DNA from 2 places in the Kitasatospora sp. UYEF31 genome. Region 2 is predicted to be linked to the other one. Evidence: riboswitches for the same ligand, from Rfam matches in the RefSeq annotation. Region 2 holds a riboswitch; the other holds the start of a gene.
What was found. Region 2 has a riboswitch for S-adenosylmethionine ahead of thrC (threonine synthase). Riboswitches for the same ligand answer to the same signal wherever they lie in the genome.
Positions count from the first base shown of each region.

Region 1 (11,610 bases), on a different contig from region 2:
GCGTGAAGCGGGCCAGCCGACGCAGCGGCAGCGGGATCTCTTCGACGGGCATGGTGCCGACCGCGTCTGCGGCGATGCCCACGACGCGCTGGCGCACCCCTTCGGGCAGCGGGCCCGTCCTGGGTTCGTCTGCTGCGCTGGTCACTGTTCCTCCGCCGTCCTGGTGCGCTCAGCCTGCCGCGCTCTGTCCACTGCTCCGCTGTGACACCCCGTGCCTTCCTGACCACCTACCCATTGATCATGGCGTGTTTCCACCCGAAAGTGGACCTGCCACCCTGAATTTCCAGGATGCGGCAGGTCCACTCGGTGGCCGGTCGGGGTCGTCCGCCCGGCTCTACCCGGCGTCGGGCTTCGGCACCAGCTCCACCGAGCCGGTCGCGTTGCACCAGCGGCAGCGGACGGATTCGATGTTGTCCTCCAGCACTTCGCGCTCCTCGACCTTCGGCTCGCCGGCGAGGTCCAGGTGGACGAACTCCACCGCGCGGGTGGTGCGGGTCACGTCGAACCGGGTCAGGTTGCCGCACAGTGAGCAGCGCCACCGGGTGTCCTGGGACGGGGCGGGCAGCGACATGCGCGTTCCTCTCTGGTGCACCCGCAGGGGGCGGGGCCACGGGGCCGGCGCACCCGCGCGGGGTCGGTATGGGGGTGTGTCGGGGCGGAACCGTACCGTCCAGTCCTATGGACAGCACGATGCCCGGCGATCCGGGCCACGACGGCTCGGCCCCGCCGGACAGTACCGCCCTGGACGGGGCCGGGCGAAACCCGCCCGCGGGTCAGGACCCGGCGCGCGCTGCGCCGGTGGAGCACCAGGTGTTCGTCGTCGTGGACGTCGAGACGACGGGCCTCGACCCGGAGTGCGAGCGGATCACCGAGATCGCGGCGGTGCGGGTGCGCGGCGACGAGGTGCTGGCCGAGTTCGCCTCACTGGTGGAACCGGGCGTTCCGATACCGGCGTTCATCACCACCCTGACGGGGATCTCCGATTCGACGGTGTCCGGGGCGCCGCCGCTGCGCCTGGTGCTGCCGGCGTTCCTCGACTTCGCCCGCGACGGCGTCCTGGTGGCGCACAACGCCCCGTTCGACACGGCGTTCCTGCGGGCCGCGTGCCGGGCCTGCGGGCTGGACTGGCCGGAGTTCACGGTGGTGGACACCCTGACGCTGGCGCGGGGTGTCCTGGAGCCGGGCGAGGTGCGGAACAACAGACTGGTGACCCTGGCCGCGCACTTCGAGTCCCCGGCCCCGCCGGCGCACCGGGCTGCGTCGGACTGCCGGGCCACGGTGCATGTGCTGCGCGGCCTGCTGGCGCGGCTGCACGAGGCGGGGGTCCACGACCTGCGCGGCCTGGTGGAGCGGTCCACTCCGGCTGCCGGAAAGCCCCATTAGGCCGTACGGATGACCGTGCCCCGTCCACCGGGCCGTGGTCCCGCCTTCGGGTGACGATCGTTGGATGCTGATCCCCGTACACGACGTGAACCCGGTACGGCGGACTCCTGTGGTCACGTACGCCCTGATCGCGGCGAACGTGCTGGTGTTCCTGCTCAGTCCGCTGTCCGGGTTCGGGCGTGGCGGGGACGCCCCGCACCCGCAGCAGCAGGTGTGCGCCGAATCGCAATACTACTACCGGTACGGCGCGATCCCCCGGGAACTGATGTCGGGCAGGCCGCTGGCCGGCACCCCGGAGCTGGTGCGGACCCAGTCGGGGCCGCCGGTGAAGTGCGGTCGCACCGACACGTCGGACAAGTCGCCGGTGCTGTCCGTGCTGTTCGCGATGTTCATGCACGGCGGCTGGCTGCACCTGATCGGCAACATGCTCTACCTGTACGTCTTCGGGAACAACGTCGAGGACCGCATGGGCCGGGTCCGGTTCACGCTGTTCTACCTGGTCTCGGGCTACGTGGCGACGTACGGTTTCGCCCTGACCGACCCGAAGTCGGCGCAGCCGCTGGTGGGCGCGTCCGGTGCGGTGTCGGCGGTCCTGGGCGCGTACCTCTTCCTGTACCCCAGGGCCCGGGTGACCTCGCTGGTGCCCCTGCTGTTGTTCCTCCCGCTGCGCTTCCCGGCGTGGCTGGTGCTCGGGGTGTACTTCGTCCTCCAGTGGCTGTACTTCCGCGGCATCGGGGTGAGCGGCGACGCGGACATCGCCTACTCGGCGCACGTCGTGGGGTTCGTCCTCGGCTTCGCCTACGCCTGGCTGCTGTACCGGCGGCGCGGCCCGGCGGCACCGGTCGCGGCACCGGTCGCAGAGCTGGACACAGCTGCCCCGTCGGCCGTACCGCCGTCCGGATAGGCTCGTGCCGACACCCCGTCAGTGTGCGAAAGGATTCCCCGTGATCACCGCGATCGTGCAGGTCAAGGCAGCCGTCGACCGCATCCCCGAGATCGCCGAGGCGATCACCGCGATCGACGGGGTCAGCGAGGTGTACTCGGTCACCGGCGAGTTCGACCTGGTCGTCATGGTGCGGGTGCCGCACCACAACGACCTGGCGGAGGTCATCCCGGGGAGGGTCAACAAGGTCCCGGGCGTCGAGCACACGGCGACGCACATCGCGTTCCGTACGTATTCGAAGCACGACCTCGACGCGGCGTTCGCCATCGGGCTGGACGACGGCGTCTGAGGAATCCGTACGCCTCCGGTCTGTTCCGCCGTAGCGCCCGGAAGCCGGGCGCTGCGGCACAAGGTCAGGAACCGTCAGACCGGCAGCTTCGTGGTGTCCCGGGGGTCGCCGACGGCGATACAGCGGCCGCCCTCGACCGCGTACTCCCAGCGGGGCCCACGCTCCACGAGTTCCGTGACAGCCGCCACGAAGCGGTCGATGTGCTCCACGGGGGTGCCCGCGCCGAAGCTCACCCGGATGGCGTTGAGGTTCAGTTCACCGTCGGGCGCGTCCGGCGCCCCGCACTCCCCGGGCTGGTCGGCCCGGCCGCCGAGCAGGCGGCGCACCAGCGGGTGCGCGCAGAACAGCCCGTCGCGCACACCGATGCCGTATTCGGCCGACAGTGCGGCGGCGAACCGTGAGCTGTTCCAGTCGTCGACCACGAAGGACAGGACGCCCACCCGGTCCGAGTCCGGGCCGAAGAGTTCGAGCGTACGGACTTCAGGCACTGCGGCGAGTCCCGCGCGCAGCCGGGAGAGCAGTTGCGCCTCCCGGGCCGCCAGCTCGTCCTGACCGGCCTCCTGGAGGGCCTTGCACGCGGAGGCCAGCGCGTAGGCGCCGATCACGTTCGGCGAGCCGGCCTCGTGCCGGGCCGGGCCCTGGTTCCACTCCACCGAGTCGAGGGTGACCTTCTTCGACGCGCCGCCGCCGGCCAGGTACGGCTCGGCCGCGTCCAGCCAGTCGGCGCGTCCGGCGAGCACGCCCGCGCCGAACGGGGCGTACATCTTGTGCCCCGAGACGGCGATCCAGTCCACGTCGAGGTCCTTGACGGACACCCGGTGGTGGGGGGCGAGCTGGGCGGCGTCCAGGACGATCCGCGCACCGTGCCTGTGGGCGACGGCGGTGAGTTCGGCGACCGGGAAGATCTCGCCGGTGACGTTGGACGCCCCGGTCACGCAGACCAGGCGCGGACCGTGGCCGGCCTGGGCGAGCGCGGCGTCGAGGGTGGCGACGGCCTCGGCGGGGCTGGCGGGGGCGGGCAGGTACGAGACACCGGAGTCGCGCCGCCACGGCAGCAGCGCGGCGTGGTGCTCGGACTCGAACACGAACACCCGGGTGCCGGCGGGCAGGATGTCGGCGAGCAGGTTCAGCGAGTCGGTGGTGCCGCGGGTGAACAGCAGCGTGTCGTCTTCGCGGCAGCCGAGGAAACCGGCGACGGTCCGGCGGCTCTGCTCGTACAGGTCGGTGGACAGCTGCGAGAGGTAGCCGGCGCCGCGGTGCACGCTGCCGTAGTACGGCAGGTAGGCGGCCACGTCGTCCCACACCCGCTGGAGGGCGGGGGCGCTGGCGCCGTAGTCGAGCGCGGCGTACTGCACGGTGCCGCCGGTGACCAGCGGCACCTCGATGTCGCGTCCGGCGACCGCGAGCGGCGCGGCGATGGTGCCGGTGTCAGAACAGGGAACGGCCGTTTCGGCGTACGACGACATACGTCACTCCAGGGTTCTTACTGGACCCCTGGCGCCTGGCCGGAGAGGCTTTCAGCGACACTGCCGTCTGGTTCGTCCTGCCCAGGGCAACGCTAAGGGTCCGCGCTTGCCGTATGCGTCTTCGCACACAGCCTGGTCGTCACCCGGGGGCACCCCGCCGCGGAGGGAGGGTTGCCGGACAGCCAGCCGGGGCCTTGAAAACTGTCACTCGTGACCTGCATGGATTATCGACAGACCGGATCTTCTGTCGCAACCCTGTTCCCCTGTGTCCCGCATTCTGGGACCGGCGTCCCACCACGACACCTGATCCCGATTCAGGACAAACCCCCGGTTTGCCGCCCCCACGGAAGAGGACCCCTTCCGTACCCCTCAGGAGGGTACGGAAGGGGTCCGCGGTTCCCTGTCCCGTGCTTCAGTAGGCGCGGGTCACTTCCACCCAGCGGTCCAGGGCCGCCCGGGCCCGGCCGGAGTCGATGGCCTCCGCCGCCCGCTCCATGCCGCCGGCCAACTGCTGGGTGAGCGATCCGGCGCCGTCCCCGAGGGTCGCCAGCGCGGCGGCCGAGTTCAGCACCACAGCGTCGCGTACGGCCCCCTTCTCCCCGTCCAGGAGACGCCGGGCCACGTCGGCGTTGTAGGCCGCGTCAGCGCCGCGCAGGGCCTCGATCGGGACCAGCGGGATCCCCAGGTCGCGCGGGTCGAGGCGGTCTTCCCGGATCTCCCCGTCGCGCACGATCCACACCTGCGAGGTGGTGGTGACGGTCAGTTCGTCCAGACCGTCGTCGCCGCGGAACACCAGCGCGCTCGCACCGCGGTCGGCGAGCACTCCGGCGACGATCGGGGCCATCCGCAGATCGGCCACCCCGATCGCGTTGTGCATGGCACGGGCCGGGTTGGTGAGCGGGCCGAGGAAGTTGAACGTCGTCGGTACGCCGAGTTCCCGGCGGGCCTGCGCGGCGTGCCGCAGCGCGGGGTGGAAGCGCTGCGCGAAGCACAGGCTCAGGCCGGTCTCCACCGCGGTCGTACGGACCTGCTCCGGCGTCAGGTCGAGCACCACCCCGAGCGCTTCGAGCACGTCGGCCGAGCCGCTGGCCGAGGAGGCCGCCCGGTTCCCGTGCTTGACCACGGTCTCGCCGCAGCCCGCGACGACGATCGCGGACATGGTGGAGATGTTGACCGTCTTGGCCCGGTCGCCGCCGGTGCCGACGACGTCCACGATCCGCCCGGGGACGGTGATCGTGGTCGCGTGCGCGTACATCGCCTCGACCAGCCCGGAGACCTCGTCGACCGTCTCGCCCTTGGCGCGCAGCGCCACGATGAACCCGGCGACCTGCACCGGCGTGGCCGCCCCTGACATGACCTGGTCCATCGCCCATGCGGTGGCCTGGGTCGGCAGGTCCTGACCGCGCATCAGCGCGGACAGTATCCCCGGCCAGGAACGGACCTGCTCGAGGTCGTTGCCGGTCATCGCGCGATGGCCGCCCATGGTCCGCTCCTTTTCCCGTCATACGTCATTACGAGGACGGCAAGAGCTTATTCATCCGATGCCGGGCGCCGGGCGCGGGCGTCATCCTCCCGTCCCCGTCCCCGTCGCCAGCGCTCCGGGGCCCGCGCGTCGCCCGGAAGGACCGTGCCCTCCGGACGCGCTCCGGGACGCTTCGCGCCCATCGCTCCGCGGGTGCGGCTCCGTCAGGCGGGGGTGAGGCCCGCCGCGCGCCTGCGCAGCAGGTCGGCCGCGGCCCCGGCGAGCACCATCGGGTCCAGCGGGTGCGCCACGGCCGCGTCGGCGCGGCACCAGGTGGCCAGCCAGTCGTCCTGCGGGCGGCCGACGAGGACCAGCACCGGCGGGCACTGGTAGATCTCGTCCTTGAGCTGCCGGCAGATGCCCATACCGCCGACGGGGGTCGCCTCGCCGTCGAGGACCACCAGGTCGATGCCCCCCTTGTCCATGGCGGCGATGACCACGGGCTCGGTGGCGCACTCGAAGTACTCGACCGCCGGCACGTCGGCGGCGGGGCGGCGGCCGAGGGCCAGGATGACCTTCTGCCGGGTGTTGCGGTCGTCGCTGTAGACGAGGACCTTCACGCTGTCGCCGCCGTGCTGGTCACTGCTGTGCGCCATTGCCCACCTGTCCGGGTCGAAAATAGGACTCCACGGAATGTGACGCGGACAACATTAGGGCATCAGGGGCGCCGGTAGGCCAAAGATCGCGACAGAGCGAAGCGGCACCCCCGTCAGGCGACAGAGCGAAGCGAGGGAGCGCGTCCGGCGGACGCGGCCTGACCGGGCGACGCGTCGGCGCCGAGCGGCTCCGGAGCGAAGCGACGGCGGGGGCACCTCCCGGACGGAGTCCAAGGGAGGGAGTCCAAGGGAGGGAGGAAAACGCCGACGCTTGGAGCCCGGCATCAGATCAGCGCAGGATTTCCCAGGCTTCCGCGTCGCCGCCCAGGCGCTGGGCCAGTCCGGCCATGCGGCTGCGCTCGCGGGACAGTTCGAGGCCGTCAGGCTTCTGCTGCCGGGAGACGCCGGTCAGGCCGCCGGGGAGGGCCCGGATCGTCCAGCCGTCCCCGGCGAGGATCCGGCCGGCCTCCGCGACCGCGTCGGCGTCCGGGAGCCGCAGGAGATAGCGGACGACGTACGGACCGGCTTCCGGGTCGTGTCCGGCCGCGGTCAGCCGGCCGACGACGGCGGAGTCGGCGACCGCGGGGTCCGCGCAGGACTCCAGGACGGTCAGCGTCCCGTCGTCCACGATCGGCGGCACCGCACGGCGGCGCGTGAACAGTCGGCCGAAGACCACCGCGTCACTTCTCCCCGGACGGCGCCGACGGCTCCGTCGTCACCCGTTCGGCCGAGTCGGTGTCACTCGTACGGCTGGAGTCATCCGTACGGCCCACTCCGTCCCCGCCGGATCCGGCGGCGGAAGCCGCTCCGTCCGCACCGGCCAGACGTGCCGCACGGGCCGTACGACCGGCCTCGATGAGCTCCAGGCGGTCCAGTCTGCGGTCCTCCCGCCTGGCCTCGCGCTCGGACTGTTTCACCCATTGGAAGAAGAGGGTCATGAACATGATCAAGCCGATGATGTCGCCGCTGGACCACAGGATTCCGCCGGCCGTCTCCTGGTCGGAGGCGATCGACGCGCCCCAGGTCCGGCCCAGGTCGTGGTACCAGTCTCCGGCGATCAGGTCCTTCGAACTCATGATCGCGATGCCCAGCCAGGCGTGGAACGGCAGCGTCACGAAGGCCGCGAGCATCCGCATCGGGAACGACACGCGCGGCATCGGATCGATTCCCAGGAGCGTCCAGAACCACAGGCAGCCGATCATCACGAAGTGCACGTGGTTCAGGTCGTGCAGGAACGAGTTGTTCAGCGTGGCTTCGTACCAGGGCGTGAAATACAACACGAACGGGTTGAGTACGAAGATGAATCCGGCGACCACCGGGAACGTGAAAACCTTCGCGATCCGGCTGTGGAGCACCGAGTTCAGGCGCTTGCTCCACTTCCGGGGGAGCGTGCGCAGGGCCAGCGTGATCGGCGCGCCCAGGGCCAGGAAGATCGGCGTGACCATGCTGAGCACCATGTGCTGGACCATATGGACGCTGAGCAGAACCGTGTCGTACGCGGCCAGCGCGGACTCGGTCGCGATCAGGAAAGTGCCCAGGCCCAGGCCCAGGAACGAGAACGTACGCCAGGGCGACCAGGGGTTGCCGCCGGCCTTCAGCTTGTGCACGCCGTAGAGGTAGAGGCCGCCGAACAGCAGCGCCACCAGGATCGGCAGGGGTTCGAACACCCAGCCGGTCAGGAGCCTTATCGGGGTCAGTTGGGGCGGGATGTTCCCTGGTGTCGCATGTGCCAGGTACAGATCCGGGCCACTCGCAGTGCCGGTCACGGAACCAAAGCCTAGACCTGACACGTTCACCCTAAGTTGCCCCCCGAAGTGTGGCCGGTTTCCGCGACCGCAATAATGGCGGCCGTGGCGACAGCAACTTCTGTAGAGGCAGGGCCGGCACCCGGAGCGCACAGCGCCGTGCAGCGGCCCGATTTGGTCAGCATTGGCACGATCGTCTGGTTGGCGTCGGAGCTGATGTTCTTCGCGGCATTGTTCGCGATGTATTTCACGATTCGCTCGGTGCAAGGAGCCGAGGTCTGGGCCCATGGGGCCGGTGAGTTGAACGTACCGTTCTCGGCGGTCAACACCACGATCCTGGTGCTTTCCTCACTGACCTGTCAGCTCGGCGTCTTCGCGGCCGAGCGCGGGGACGTCAAGAAGCTCCGCTCGTGGTTCGTGATCACGTTCATCATGGGCGCGGTCTTCGTCGGCGGTCAGGTCTACGAGTACACCGAACTCGTCAAGGAGGGGCTCACGCTCTCGTCCTCGGCGTACGGCACGGTGTTCTACCTGACCACAGGCTTCCACGGCATGCACGTGACGGGCGGTCTCATCGCCTTCCTGCTTGTTCTCGGCCGGACGTACGCCGCTCGGCGGTTCACGCACGAGCAGGCGACGAGCGCGATCGTCGTGTCGTACTACTGGCACTTCGTGGACGTGGTGTGGATCGGTCTCTTCGCGACGATCTACGTCATCCAGTAGCCGACCACCGACCCAACACGTAGACAGACCGGGGTTTTTCGTGAAAAAGCTCTCAGCACGACGGCGCCACCCCCTAGCCGCGCTCGTCGTCCTCCTCTTCGCGCTCGCGGTCACCGGGGGTCTTTACGCCGCGTTCTCGCCGGGCAAGGCCCAGGCCGAGAACGGCAACACCTCGATCGCGATCGAAGAGGGCAAGAAGCTGTACCTCAGCGGCTGCTCCAGCTGCCACGGCCTGAACGCCGACGGCGGCTCCGACGGCGTCTCCCTCCAGGGTGTGGGCGCCGCGGCCGTCGACTTCCAGGTCGCGACCGGCCGGATGCCCGCACAGCAGCCCGGCGCCCAGATGCCGCGCAAGCCCTCGGTGTACACCCAGGCGCAGATCGACCAGCTCGCGGCGTACATCGGTTCCTTCGGCGGCCCCGCCAAGCCGGAGGCGAAGCTCTACACCCCGGACGAGAAGCTGATCGCCCAGGGTGGCGAGCTGTTCCGTACGAACTGCTCGCAGTGCCACAACTTCTCCGGCGCGGGCGGTGCCCTGACCGAGGGCAAGTTCGCTCCGCCGCTGAAGGGCGTGGACCCCAAGCACATGTACGAGGCCATGCTCACCGGCCCGCAGAGCATGCCGTCCTTCCCGGACGCGTCGATGCCGGAGGAGCAGAAGAAGGCCATCGTCACGTACGTGGAACACACCACTAAGAACGACTCGAACCCCGGCGGTCTGGCCCTTGGCAATCTCGGGCCGGTCTCCGAGGGTCTGTTCGTGTGGATCTTCGCTCTCGGCGCCCTGATCCTGAGCGCCGTCTGGATCGCCGCCCGGACCTCCAAGGCCAGGACCAAGTGAGTAGCCAAGACATGTCAGAAGAAGTGCTTCCCCAGGTGCACGCACCTGGCGGCGGCGTAGCGACGACGGACGATCCGTTCGCCGATCCTGGCCTGCCCCCGCACGAGCCGCGACGCACGGACATCGACGAGAAGGCGGCCGACAAGGCCGAGCGCCAGGTGGCGTTCCTCTTCATCGTGTCGATGGTCGCGACGGTCGGCTTCATCGCCGCTTACGTCGGCATCGACAAAGACAAGATCATCAGTGTCTTCTACCTGGGCAATGTCAACGCGCAGAACCTCGCGCTCGGCATGACCCTGGGCGTGGCCCTGTTCTGCATCGGCGCCGGCGCCGTGCACTGGGCCCGCACGCTGATGTCGGACGTCGAGCTCGTCGACGAGCGGCACCCCGCGGCCTCCGACCCGGACGCCCGCGAGACGGCCATCCGCGGCTTCATCGAGGGCGCTGAGGACAGCGCCATCGGCCGTCGCCCGCTGATCCGCCGCACCCTCATCGGTGCGCTGGCCCTGGTGCCGCTGTCCGGTGTGGTGCTGCTGCGCGACCTGGGCCCGCTGCCCGGGACGAAGCTGCGGCACACCGCCTGGAAGCCCGGCATGAAGCTCATCAACGAGGCGACCGGCAGGCCGCTGCGCCCCGAGATGATCGTCAAGGGCGCGCTGACCATGGCGCGCCCGCCCGGCCTGGCGAAGAAGGGCGAGGACGGTGCCGAGCTCGAGCACGGTCTCGTCCACCCGGCCGAGGAGAACTTCCTGGAGGAGATGGGCAAGGCCGCCATCCTCCTCGTCCGTCTGGAGCCCCGGGACATCAAGTCCAAGCGTGAGTTCGAGTGGGGCCACGAGGGCATCGTGGCGTACTCGAAGATCTGCACCCACGTGGGCTGCCCGATCGGTCTGTACGAGCAGCAGACGCACCACCTGCTGTGCCCGTGTCACCAGTCCACCTTCGACCTGGCCGACAACGGCAAGGTCGTCTTCGGCCCGGCCGCGCGTTCGCTGCCGCAGCTGCGGATCCAGGTGGACGCCGACGGCGACCTGGCCGCGATGCACGACTTCGTCGAGCCGGTCGGCCCGAGCTTCTGGGAGCGTGGCTGACCATGAGCGCCCACACCAAGACCGCACACTCCACCAGCACGGAGCCGCGGCCGATCAAGAACGACCACCCGGGCGTCAAGACCGCGGACTACTTCGACGAGCGCCTGGGGATCTACGGCCTCGCCAAGAAGAACATCCGCAAGGTCTTCCCGGACCACTGGTCGTTCATGCTCGGTGAAGTCGCGATGTACAGCTTCGTCATCCTGCTGCTGACCGGCGTATGGCTGTCGCTGTTCTTCAAGCCCAGCATGATGGAAGTCGTCTACAACGGCTCCTACACACCGCTCCAGGGCATCCCGATGTCCGAGGCGTACAAGTCGTCGCTCGACATCAGCTTCGACATCCGCGGTGGTCTGCTCATGCGGCAGATCCACCACTGGTCGGCGCTGATCTTCGTCGCCGCCCTGTTCGTCCACATGTTCCGCATCTTCTTCACCGGTGCCTTCCGTAAGCCGCGCGAGATCAACTGGCTGTTCGGGTTCCTGCTCCTGGTGCTGGCGATGGTGAACGGCTTCACCGGCTACTCGCTCCCCGACGACCTGCTGTCGGGTACGGGTCTGCGCATCGCCAACGGCGTCATCCTGGCGGTGCCGCTGGTCGGCACCTACCTCCAGTTCTTCCTGTTCGGCAGTGAGTTCCCCGGCCACGACATCGTGCCGCGGCTGTTCACCGTCCACGTACTGCTGGTCCCGGCGATCATGGTCGGTCTGCTGACCGTCCACCTGGTCCTGGTCTTCTACCACAAGCACACCCAGTTCCCCGGTGCCGGACGCACCGAGAAGAACGTCGTGGGCGCACCGCTGATGCCGGTGTACGTGGCGAAGGCCGGCGGGTTCTTCTTCGTGGTCTTCGGCATCATCGCGGCGATCTCCGCACTGGTGCAGATCAACCCGATCTGGGCGTACGGTCCGTACCACCCGGGTCAGATCACCGCCGGTTCGCAGCCCGACTGGTACATCGGCTTCCTGGAAGGCTCCCTGCGGCTCATGCCGAACTGGGAGTGGAACATCT
Region 1 is NZ_JBXAWK010000063.1:14,958-26,567, reverse strand. It holds gene AC0Z36_RS24815 (NYN domain-containing protein) at 1-145, opposite strand, end outside; gene AC0Z36_RS24810 (hypothetical protein) at 335-571, opposite strand; gene AC0Z36_RS24805 (exonuclease domain-containing protein) at 679-1,383, shown strand; gene AC0Z36_RS24800 (rhomboid family intramembrane serine protease) at 1,448-2,287, shown strand; gene AC0Z36_RS24795 (Lrp/AsnC family transcriptional regulator) at 2,328-2,615, shown strand; gene AC0Z36_RS24790 (aminotransferase class V-fold PLP-dependent enzyme) at 2,690-4,081, opposite strand; SAM riboswitch class IV at 4,179-4,297, opposite strand; gene trpD (anthranilate phosphoribosyltransferase) at 4,494-5,546, opposite strand; gene AC0Z36_RS24780 (response regulator transcription factor) at 5,768-6,199, opposite strand; gene AC0Z36_RS24775 (hypothetical protein) at 6,489-6,875, opposite strand; gene AC0Z36_RS24770 (cytochrome c oxidase assembly protein) at 6,880-7,965, opposite strand; gene AC0Z36_RS24765 (hypothetical protein) at 7,992-8,195, opposite strand; gene ctaE (aa3-type cytochrome oxidase subunit III) at 8,104-8,667, shown strand; gene qcrC (cytochrome bc1 complex diheme cytochrome c subunit) at 8,708-9,508, shown strand; gene qcrA (cytochrome bc1 complex Rieske iron-sulfur subunit) at 9,505-10,599, shown strand; gene qcrB (cytochrome bc1 complex cytochrome b subunit) at 10,602-11,610, shown strand, end outside.
Region 1: another riboswitch for S-adenosylmethionine. It lies ahead of AC0Z36_RS24790 (aminotransferase class V-fold PLP-dependent enzyme); the one in region 2 lies ahead of thrC (threonine synthase).

Region 2 (11,610 bases):
ATGACGACGAGTACGAGAGCTTCCCCGGCTTCGGCCGCGGCCCAGAGGTCTGGCACAACACCGGGCAGAGCGGGCCGCGCCCCGTCGAACCGCCGCCCAAGCCGACGGCGGCACCGGCGGCACCGGCGGCCGCGGTGACCGGATCGGCCGCGGGAGCGGCGGGGGAGCCGGAAACCGGGCCGGAAGCTGTGCCGGAATCCGTCCTGGAAGCAGAACCCGCCGAGCCGGCCCTGAGCGAGTCGAGCGAGCCGAGCACAGCCGAGCCGAGCGTGGCTGAACCGAGCGTGGCTGAACCGAGCGTGGCTGAACCGAGCACAGTCGAGCTGAGCACAGCCGAGCCGCCCCAGGCGGATCCCGCCCAGGTGCCGTGGCGCAAACGCAGACTCGAAGCGGTCGCCGTCCGTTCCATCATCAGACCCGCGAAGCCCACGGGCAGACCAGGAACCCCACCGGGCGAATCCGCCGCGCCTGACGCGGATGACGACCCGTACGACGACATTCCGTCCTGCGTCGTCCCCGGCCCGTTCGCCGGTTTCGACTTCCAGACGGGCAAGGTGCCCCAACGGCCCACGGCCGACCCGCGCCGCCGCCGCACGGTCGTCGCCACCGCGGCGGCCCTCAGTGCAGTCGCCCTCGTGGCCGTCATCGCCGCCACCAACAACCATGAGGGCCGGGACCGGCACAAGGCCGCGGACGCCGCGGTGACCTCGACGGTCTCCGCCGCACCGGCACCCGCCGGGCCGCCGGTGGCCGCGCAACCGCAGGTCCCCGCCGCAGTTCCGGCGCCAGGTCCGCCGCCCGCCGCCCGCGACATCAAGGTCGCCGTGCTCGACCTCGACGGCGGGCAGGCCCGCACCGACCGCATGGTGCAGCAGTTGGAGGCCGGCGGCTGGGGTGTGTCCGGCAGTGGCAAGTTCAAGGGCAGGGTTCCGGCCACGACGGTGTACTTCCCGGTGGGCCAGGAGGAGGCAGCGTACGAACTGGCAGCGCAGTTCCCCGATGTGCACCGGGTCAAGCCGGCCTTCGCCGGGCTGTCCCGTAACCGACTGAGTCTGGTCCTCGTCGAGGATGACGGCAGCGCCCCGGCCGAACGTCCCGTGAAGCCTTCGATGGCGCGCTAGATGGATATGTTTGGTCACATGGACCAGCACCGGCTCAGGACCGTAGAAGGAAAAGCCGCCCTCGACGCGTTGCTCGACCGGCCCGGCAAAGCCGTGGTCGCACTGGACTTCGACGGCACGCTCGCGCCGATCGTGGACGATCCGGCGGCGGCGCGGGCCGAACCCGCCGCCGTCGAAGCGCTCGCCAGGATCGCGCCGAAACTCGACTCGGTCGTCATCGTCACAGGGCGGCCCGCCGCGCTGGCCGTCGAGTACGGCGGGTTCGCCGGGACACCCGGCCTTGAAAACCTGGTGGTGCTGGGCCACTACGGCCGGGAGCGCTGGGACGCGGGCACCGGGCGGGTCACCGCGCCGGACGTGCCCGTAGGCGTCGCGGCGGTGCGGGAGTTGCTCCCGGACCTGCTGCGCGGTCTCAGCGCCGACGCGGGCATCTCCATCGAGGACAAGGGCAGCGCGCTCGCCGTGCACACCCGGCGGGCCGCCGACCCGGACGGCGACTTCCGGCGGCTCCGCGACCCGCTGGCCGAGTTGGCGGCAGCGCACGGACTGGTCCTGGAACCCGGCAGGTTCGTCCTTGAACTGCGCCCGGCCGGGATGGACAAGGGCCGGGCGCTGAACGCCTACCTGACCGGACGGGCCGTGGACACCGTACTGTTCGGCGGCGACGACCTCGGCGACCTGTCGGCGTTCGAGGAGGTGAGCGCGTTCCGCGCGCACGAGGGCCGGTACGGCATCAACGTGTGCAGTGGCTCCGAAGAGGTGCACATACTGGCTGAACGCGCGGACCTGATCGTGGACGGCCCGGCCGGGCTCGCCACGCTCCTCGCCGACCTCGCGGACCGGCTCGGCGTGTAGTCGCTACCGGTTTTCCACCGCCAGGCAAGCCGGGCACACACCCCGGAAGATCACCTGGGCTTCGTCTATCCGGCCGAAGCCGGGCCCCGCGTCCAGGCACGGCTTGGCGCCCACGACGCAGTCGACGTCCTTGACGTCCCCGCACCGGGTGCAGACGAAGTGGTGGTGCCATGTGCCGCCCAGTTCGTACAGCGCGGCACCGTGCCCGGCGTCCGCGAGCATCACCAGGTGGACCTCTGTGAGGTCCCGCAGGATGTTGTAGACGCTGGACCGGGGGAGCGCGACGCCGTCGGCGGCGAGGAGGTCGCGCACCTCGTCGGCGGTACGGTGCCCGCCCAGCCTGGCCAGCGCGCCGAGCACGGCGGCCCGGGGGGCGGTGGCCTTGAGCCCCGCCCCCCGGAGCCGGGCGGCGGGGTCGTACGGGGCCTGATCGGTTGTCGAAGCCATGCCTTGAGTCTCCCGTACGGAACGCGCACCGCGAGGCGGGCCAGCGGTTGTGGGTGGCCGAAAGCCAGGCCCGCCCCGAGCAGCGTCAGTTCCGAGCAGCGTCAGCTCCGAGCCGTGTCAGCTCCGAGCAGCGTCAGCTCCGGGCGGTGTTGCTCCGGTGGGCCTTGACGGCCTTGACGGCCTCGCGGACGCCCGCGCCGTACTCCGGGTCGGCCTTGGTGAAGTGGTCGAGCACCCGGTCGACGATGTCCTGACGGTCCACGTTGCCCAGGCTCCCGGCGATGTTCGCCACCAGCCGGGCGCGCTCGTCCACGGGCAGCAGCCGGTAGAGGTCACCGGCCTGCACGAAATCGTCGTCCTCGGCGTGCGCCGGGACAGGGAACGTGCCCGCGGCGCCCTCCACCCGCACCGGAGCCCACAGCGGCCGGTCGGACTGCACCGGGCCGCCGAAGCTGTTCGGCTCGTAGTTCTTCTGCGCTCCGGCCGTGTTCAGGGCCATCGAACCGTCCCGGCCGTAGTTGTCGGCCGTTGTCGCACGCGGGGCGTTGACCGGCAGCAGGGTGTGGTTGACGCCGATGCGGTAGCGGGCCGCGTCGCCGTACGCGAACAGGCGCCCTTGGAGCATCCGGTCCGGGGAGGGACCGATGCCGGGTACGAAGTTGGCCGGGTTGAAGGCCGACTGCTCCACCTCGGCGAAGACGTTCTCGGGGTTGCGGTCCAGGACCATCGTGCCGACGTCGATCAGCGGGTAGTCCTGCTGCGACCACGTCCGGGTGACGTCGAACGGGTTGAAGCGGTAGGTCGCGGCCTCGGCCACCGGCATGATCTGCACCTTCAGCGACCAGGACGGGAAGTCGCCGTCCCCGATCGAGTCGCGCAGGTCGCGCTGGTGCGAGTCGGTGTCCCGGGCGAGCAGTTCGCCCGCTTCGGCGTCGGTGAGGCTCTTGATTCCCTGGTCGGTCTTGAAGTGGTACTTCACCCAGAAGGCTTCGCCCGCGGCGTTGACCCACTGGAAGGTGTGCGAGCCGAAGCCGTGCATGTGCCGGTAGGAGGCGGGGATGCCGCGGTCACTGAAGAGGATGGTCACCTGGTGCAGCGACGGTGTGTGCAGGCTCCAGAAGTCCCACTTGTTCTCGTCCGACGGCATTCCGGTCTGCGGGTCGCGCTTCTGCGTGTGGATGAAGTCGGGGAACTTGACCGGGTCGTTCAGGAAGAAGACCGGAGTGTTGTTGCCGACCACGTCGTAGTTGCCGTCGCGGGTGTAGAACTTCACCGCGAAGCCGCGCACGTCACGGACGGCGTCGGCGGAGCCGAGGTTGTTGCCGACGGTGGAGAAACGCAGGAACAACTCCGTACGGCGGCCTTCCTCGCCGAGGAAGTCAGCGCTGGTGTACTGGGCTATGTCCGGGTTGGTCACCGTGAAGTGCCCGTACGCGCCGGAGCCGCGCGGGTGGGCGACGCGCTCAGGGATGCGCTCGCGGTTGAACCGGGCGAGCTTTTCGATCAGCTGCTGGTCCTGGATCAGCAGCGGGCCGCCGGCCCCGGCTGACTGGCTGAACTGGTTCGCGGCGACGGGGGCGCCCGACTCGGTGGTCAGGGTGCGCTGCTCAGGCATGGGGGTGCCCCTTCCGGTGTGACCGTGGATTGGTGGTCGGCCCGCCCGGTCTGGGGGGAACACCGGACGGGCCGACAGGTTCCACTCTGTCACTCAGATTGGACATTGTCCATTTAAATGCTTTTCCGGGCGACCTGACCACGGGCTCGGCTGTGGCCCCGGCCCAGGGGGTGGCCCCGACTGTGAGCCCGACTGTGAGCCGGACAGCGGGCCCGGCTCAGGCCAGCGCGTCCAGCTGGTCCAGGAACCACTGCTGCGGACTCAGGGAAGTCGCTGCCGCGGCAAGGCGCTTGGTGCGCTCAAGTCGCTCGGCCGGGTCCATCGACAGTGCCTCGTGCAGGGCCTCGGCGGTCTGGACCACGTCGTACGGATTGACCACCAGAGCGTCGGCGCCCAGTTCCTCGCACGCCCCGGCCTCCCGGGACAGCACCAGCGCGCACCCGGCGTCGGACACCACCGGGACCTCCTTGGCGACCAGGTTCATGCCGTCCCGGATCGGGTTCACCAGCGCCACGTCAGCCAGCCGGTACGCGGCGAGCGAGCGCGCGAAGTCATCGTCGGTGCGCAGGAGCACGGGCAGCCAGTCGGCCGTACCGAATTCTTCGTTCACCTCGTCGGCGACCCGCCGGACCTCGTCCATGTAGGCGCGGTACTCCGGCACGTCCTGGCGCGACGGATAGGCGAACGCGACGTGCACAACGTCGTCCCGCCACTCGGGCCGCGCCCGCAGCAGGTCTCGGAAGGCGTGCAGGCCGCGCACGATGTTTTTGCTGAGTTCCGTCCGGTCGACCCGGACGACCGTCTTCCGCCCGCCGACCAACTCCCTGAGCGCGGTGAGCCGTTCCTCCACATCAGGTTGCGCCGCGCGGTCCCGCAGGAAGTCGCCGTCCGCGCCGAGTCCGTGCACACCGATGACCGTCGTACGGCCGGCGTGCGTGACAGTCATCGCCTCCCGGTCGACGGCCGATTCGAGTACGGATTCACAGCAGTCCAGGAAAAGCCGTGCCCAACGGTGCGTCAGGAACCCGGCCCGGTCCGCCCCGAGGATGCCTTCGAGCACTTCGCGCGCGACATCGTCCGGCAGCATCCGGTAGTAGTCGGCGGGTGCCCACGGGGTGTGCGAGAAGTGCCCGATCCGCAGGTCGGGCCGCAACTCACGGAGCATGCCGGGGACCAGCGTCAGGTGGTAGTCCTGCACGACGACGCGTGCGCCCTGTGCGGCCTCTTCGGCGAGTGCTTCGGCGAAGGCCCGGTTGTAGGCCGCATAAGAAGACCATTCCGTACGGAATTCCCGATCGAAGACGGGCATCAGCGGAGTGTCGTAAAGCAGATGGTGGACGAACCACAGTGTCGAGTTGGCGATGCCGTTGTAAGCCCGGGTGAAGGTCTGCTCGTCTATGTCGAGCATCCGCACCGCCGCACCGCCCACGTCGAACCCGCCCCGGTCGAGCCGGCCCCCCGGGGACTTCTGCGCGGCCTCCCGGTCGGCGTCGGCCAGTGCGGCGCACACCCACACCGCTTCGGTGTCGGAGCCGCCGGTGGCCGCGGACAGCCCCGACACCAGACCACCGCCGCCGCGCTTGACGGACAGCGAGCCGTCGTCCTCGGAAGTGAACGAGACGGGCCCCCGGTTGGAGGCGACCAGGACCTGTGCGGTGGGGGGAGTGCTCATAGGGGGGACCATAACCGGCAGGTCGGGGGTGTAATCGCGTGATCGGTCACACCGGGGGGTGTGGTGGGGGCTGCCTCAGGTCGCCTGCCGCAAGAACCGCTTGGGGGAGCGATTGATTTGTTCACCCAGGACCGAGGCGCGGATCAGCAGGTCGGCGATGATCAACTCGGGGTGGGTTTCGGGGACTTCCCGTCCCAGACTGTCGCGGATCCACTCGGCGATGGCATGGAACGAATAGAAGCTCACCCCACCCGTGGCGAGCGGAGCGGGGAAACCGCCGGGGCCGCGCTTCCCGATGGAGTAGTTGTGCAGTGACTGCACGGTGGTGCCGAGCCGCTGGGCGGCTTCGCCGAGGGTCACATCGTCATGATGGACGACGCCGACCGCACGCAGGTCAGGGATCTGGCGCAGCCCGTGGAAGACGGAAGCGACGGCGTCGAGGAGGGTGTCCGCTTCCCGGTCGCACTACAGGGTCGCGGGCCCGCGGTCCCGCACGGTGGGGGTGCAGTCGCCTTCACCCAGGTGTTCGTAGATGGCGTCGATCTCACCGTCGGTGGGATTTCGGTTCAGAGTGAGTTCGAAGTTCCAGTCGGCCACTGCTGTCTCCTCTCAGTGGGAATGCCGGTTGACGAATCGATCGATCTTGTTGGCCTCGTTGCCGGGGCTCCTCGGCGTTCCCCAGACGGGGAGACGCTCGCCGCAGGGGGCGCAGACCACCCATCCCCAGCGGTGCCCGTTCTTGGCGTAGTTGACTGCCATGCCTGCTGCTCGGGCTCGGTCCGGAGCGGCGGCGATATCGGATTTGGGGTGACGTCCTTGGCTGACCACCACCGCACCGTATTGACGATACCCAGCCCGTTGAAGGATTTCGCCTTCGCTTCACTTAAGCGAATGGTTGGTTGTTCGATTCTTGTTCGGCCTGCGAACGTATGGAGCGCCCACTGTGCTCGGGTGCCCCACCGGGGTCATCCGCTCAGCCCGCCAGGGCCTGCCGGGCCCGGTATTCCGGCACCGTGACCATCGGCGGCCGCTCCACCGCGGTTATGTCGGTGCTGCGCGGCTGGAAGCCGTCCTCGGTCCGTTCGAACTGGCTGAAGACGGTGTTGAGCTCGCCCGGGTTCTGGGTCATCCGGCCGTCGGCGTGGAGGCGCTCGGCGGCGGCCTGCCAGATCTCGCCGGCCATCCGGCCCAGGCCCAGGTCGCCCTGGTGGCTGTGGTGGCGCACCCCCACATCGACCTGCGCCATCGCGTCCAGGCCGACCAGATGCAGGGTGTCGATGAGCATTGCCGTCTCGACGCCGTAGCCGCACGGGAAGGGGAGGCGTTCGAGCAGTGAGCGGCGGGCGGCGTACTCGCCGCCCAGCGGCTGGACGAATCCGGCCAGCTGCGGCCAGTACATGTTCAGCAGCGGACGCGCGACGATCTCGGTGACCCGGCCGCCGCCCGCGGGGACGACCGTGTCGCCGATCTCCAGGGGCCGGTCGTACATCGCCTTCACCAGGTGCACGGACCTGTCGGTCAGCAGCGGTCCGAGGATGCCGGTGACGAAGTCGGCGGAGAAGTCCCGCAGGTCGGCGTCCACGAACGCGACGATGTCGCCGGAAGTGGCGAGCAGCGACCGCCACAAAACCTCGCCCTTCCCGGGCCGCGCGGGGATGCGGGGGAGGATGTCGTCGCGGGCGATGACGTGCGCCCCGGCTTCCAGGGCGACCTCCGCCGTCCGGTCGGCCGATCCGGAGTCGATGACGATCAGCTCGTCGACGAGCGGGACCGCCTCCATCAGTTCTTTGCGGACGACCCGCACGATCTCCCCGACGGTGGCTTCCTCGTCGAGTGCCGGGAGCACCAGGCTGATCCGCGTCCCGGACGCGCGCTTGGCGTCGACGAGCCGGTCCACGGGCCACTGGGCAGCGGTGGAGGAGCGTCGCTCGAGCCAGCGGCTCACCTCGGGCAGCACGTCGTTCTTCCCCTACTCGTCCCCGGTGGTTCCCGGCGCGTCCCGGACGGCTGCCGGCTGGCTGGATCCGTACGGTCACTGTCCTCTTTACGGCGATCCGCGTCCCACGTACCGGAACCCTGATGATCCGCGGACCGGGTGTCGGTTACAGTCTTCGCCACGACCTACGACGATCGCACGTCAGGTCGGACAAACACGGATCACCCCCGGAGACCGGGGATCGGAACCGTCATAGAGCTCATCCAGAGGGGCAGAGGGACCGGCCCGTAGAAGCCCCGGCAACCATCCGATCACCGACTGTGACATTTTCCTGTCCGGTCGACGGTCTGGACTGGTGCCAACTCCGGCTCTCGGCGAACACGTCGAGGGGAAGATGAGGAGAGGAAAGGCTTCGCCATGGCTTCCGCCACGATCGTTGCAACCCCCACGGCCACTTCGGCCGCTTTCGGCCCCGCAGTGGCCCTGTCCTGTCGGGAGTGCGGCGCCCGTTCGCCGCTCGGCCCGGAGTTCGCCTGCAAAGAGTGTTTCGGCCCCCTCGAGATCGCCTACGAGTTCGGCCAGGTCACCCGCGAGCAGATCGAAGCGGGACCGAACAACATCTGGCGCTATGCGCCGCTGCTGCCCGTCCCCGCGGACGTCGCCTCCAAGCCCAACCTGAACCCGGGCTGGACCAAGCTGGTCAAGGCCGACAACCTGGCCCGCGAGCTGGGCATCAAAACGCTGTACGTGAAGGACGACTCCGGAAACCCCACGCACTCCTTCAAGGACCGCGTGGTGGCCATCGCCGTCGAGGCCGCACGTGAGTTCGGCTTCACCACGCTGTCCTGCTCCTCAACCGGCAACCTCGCCGGCGCGGTCGGTGCCGCGGCGGCCAGGGCGGGCCTGCGCTCGTGCGTGTTCATCCCCTCCGACCTCGAAGCCGGGAAGGTCGTCACCGCGGCTGTCTACGGCGGCGAGCTGGTGGCCATCGAGGGCACGTACGACGAGGTCAACCGCTTCTGCTCGGAGCTCATCGGCGACCCCGCCGGTGAGGACTGGGGCTTCGTCAACGTCAACCTCCGCCCGTACTACGGCGAGGGTTCCAAGACCCTGGCGTACGAGATCTGCGAGCAGCTTGGCTGGGAACTGCCCGACCAGCTCGTGATCCCGATCGCCTCCGGATCGCAGCTCACGAAGATCGACAAGGGACTGCGCGAGCTCATCAAGCTGGGCCTGGTCGAGGACAAGCCGTACAAGATCTTCGGTGCCCAGGCCGAGGGCTGCTCGCCGGTCTCCGCAGCCTTCAAGGCCGGTCACGACACGATCCGCCCGGTCAAGCCGAACACCATCGCCAAGTCGCTGGCCATCGGCAACCCGGCGGACGGCCCGTACGTCATCGACATCTGCAACCGCACCGGCGGTGCCGTAGAGGACGTCACGGACGCCGAGATCGTCGACGCCATGAAGCTGCTCGCCCGTACGGAAGGCATCTTCGGTGAGACCGCCGGCGGCGTCACCGTCGGATGCCTGCGCAAGCTCGTCGAGAACGGCAAGCTGGACCCGGAGGCCACCACCGTCGTCCTCAACACCGGCGACGGCCTCAAGACACTCGACGCGATCGTGCCCACCACGGGCGTCACCGCGACGATCCGTCCCACGTTGGACGCCTTCCGCCAGGCCGGGCTCGACTCCTGAGCTTCCGTCCGCACCCTGCCGTTGCCGTTGCTGTTGAGGAGAAGAGAACCATGAGCGTTTCCGTCCGCATCCCGACCATCCTGCGCACCTACACCGGCGGCTCCGCCGAGGTCACCGCCGAGGGCGGCACCCTGGCCGAGATCATCGACGCGCTGGAGAAGGGCCACCCGGGCATCGCCGGGCGCGTCCTCGACGACGCGGGCAAGCTGCGCCGCTTCGTGAACATCTACGTGAACGACGACGATGTCCGCTTCCTGGAGGGCCTCCAGACGCCCACTCCGGCGGGCGCGAACATCTCGATCATCCCGGCGGTCGCGGGGGGCTGAGGCCGGGCCGCGGGCTTTGTCCGAAGGGCCGGGGGCTGGGTCCCCGGGTGGATACAGGCGGTGGCCGCGGGGGCCGGGCCGGGCCGCGTCAGGGAAGTCTGCTGACGCTCGGTAATCAAAGCGAATGCGCAATAGGGAATCCGCCGCACAGCGTGACTGTGCGGCGGATTTTCCATGTGTGATGCAAGTGTCGGAGGGGAAGGGCGGAGTGCTCGAACGCTCTTGAGCGCTCCGGTTAAGCCGGGTGGACGTGCGAGAGATCGGACAACGCGGTGCGTAACCTGCCAGTTTTCGGCCTTTTGGTATTTCCGGGAAAGCAGCCGGACCGCCGGCCTGTGAGATTGCATCCGACTTGGCACGGTATGCGGTAAATATCCCGTAGGTATATGCCGCAATAGTTTGCCTATGCCGCTTTTGGGAGGTTTTGACTTCGCTGGAATTCTCGTCCGTTTGACCTGTTGCAGCGGGCACCCATCCGGATACATTCAGCCGCGGTCGGACAGTTCCACGTACTGGTTCTGGCACGTGGTGACAGTGGGGACGACCCGGGGCTGTGCAGCGCAGCTTTTGTGAAAGGGTCAGTAAGCAGCAGGGGAGTTCGGAATGGCTCAGGGCGCCGTCAAATGGTTCAACGCGGAAAAAGGGTACGGCTTCATCGCGGTCGACGGTGGTGCGGACGTTTTCGTCCACTACAGCGCGATCCAGATGGACGGGTACCGGTCGCTTGAGGAAGGGCAGCGAGTCGAATTCGAGATCTCGCAGGGGCAGAAGGGCCCGCAGGCCGACATGGTCCGCTTGGCTGTCTGAGTCTGGGGCTTCTCACAATCCTCATCTGCACCACATTCAAGCGTTGTGAGGCCCGGACCCCCGACGGGGTCCGGGCCTCAACGCTGTCCGGGCCCGGGAAGAGCAGTCCGGGCCTCAGTGCCGTTCGGAGCCTTGACGCCGTTCGGAGCTTTGACGCCGCTCGGAGCCTTGACGCCGTTTGAGCCAGGGAAGCGCAGTCGGCGTGAAGTGCCGTGGACGTACGGGCATGTTCCCGGCAGCCGGAACGTTGGACCAGATGACTGAGTATCCGGTGCTGCGCCCGGCTCATGGACGGGGTCTCTGACCAGGCAACCGACCCGAGTCGCTTGCACTCACCCTAGGCGAGTGCTAATGATTGGCGTTAGCACTCTGGATGCGAGAGTGATAAACGGACCGGGCCGGTGAGGCCTGGACGACCACGGCAAACAGGATCGCCGAGGTCGGCCAGACCGTCCGTCGCGGGCGCCTGCGCGGTCCTATGCATCCACCCCGCTTTCTGGGAGGACCCCACCACATGGCCAAGATCATCGCGTTCAATGAGGAAGCCCGCCGGGGCCTCGAGCGCGGGATGAACCAGCTCGCGGACGCCGTCAAGGTCACGCTCGGCCCGAAGGGTCGCAACGTTGTCCTTGAGAAGAAGTGGGGCGCCCCCACGATCACCAACGATGGTGTATCCATCGCCAAGGAGATCGAGCTGGAGGACCCGTACGAGAAGATCGGCGCAGAGCTGGTCAAGGAAGTCGCGAAGAAGACCGACGACGTCGCCGGTGACGGTACGACGACCGCGACTGTCCTGGCCCAGGCCCTGGTCCGCGAAGGCCTGCGCAACGTCGCGGCCGGTGCCAACCCCATGGCACTGAAGCGCGGCATCGAGAAGGCCGTCGAGGCCGTCTCGGAGCAGCTGCTCATCCTGGCGAAGGATGTCGAGACCAAGGAGCAGATCGCTTCCACGGCCTCGATCTCCGCCGCCGACCCGCAGATCGGCGCGATGATCGCCGAAGCGATGGACAAGGTCGGCAAGGAAGGTGTCATCACCGTCGAGGAGAGCAACACCTTCGGTCTTGAGCTTGAGCTCACCGAGGGCATGCGCTTCGACAAGGGCTACATCTCGCCCTACTTCTCCACCGACATGGAGC
Region 2 is NZ_JBXAWK010000032.1:23,999-35,608, forward strand. It holds gene AC0Z36_RS17335 (LytR C-terminal domain-containing protein) at 1-1,121, shown strand, start outside; gene otsB (trehalose-phosphatase) at 1,140-1,976, shown strand; gene AC0Z36_RS17345 (Fur family transcriptional regulator) at 1,980-2,423, opposite strand; gene AC0Z36_RS17350 (catalase) at 2,557-4,038, opposite strand; gene AC0Z36_RS17355 (alpha,alpha-trehalose-phosphate synthase (UDP-forming)) at 4,256-5,710, opposite strand; gene AC0Z36_RS17360 (hypothetical protein) at 5,786-6,070, opposite strand; gene AC0Z36_RS17365 (hypothetical protein) at 6,176-6,307, opposite strand; gene AC0Z36_RS17370 (hypothetical protein) at 6,320-6,469, opposite strand; gene AC0Z36_RS17375 (glucosyl-3-phosphoglycerate synthase) at 6,684-7,667, opposite strand; SAM riboswitch class I at 7,903-8,047, shown strand; gene thrC (threonine synthase) at 8,064-9,341, shown strand; gene AC0Z36_RS17385 (MoaD/ThiS family protein) at 9,392-9,667, shown strand; gene AC0Z36_RS17390 (cold-shock protein) at 10,271-10,474, shown strand; gene groL (chaperonin GroEL) at 10,989-11,610, shown strand, end outside.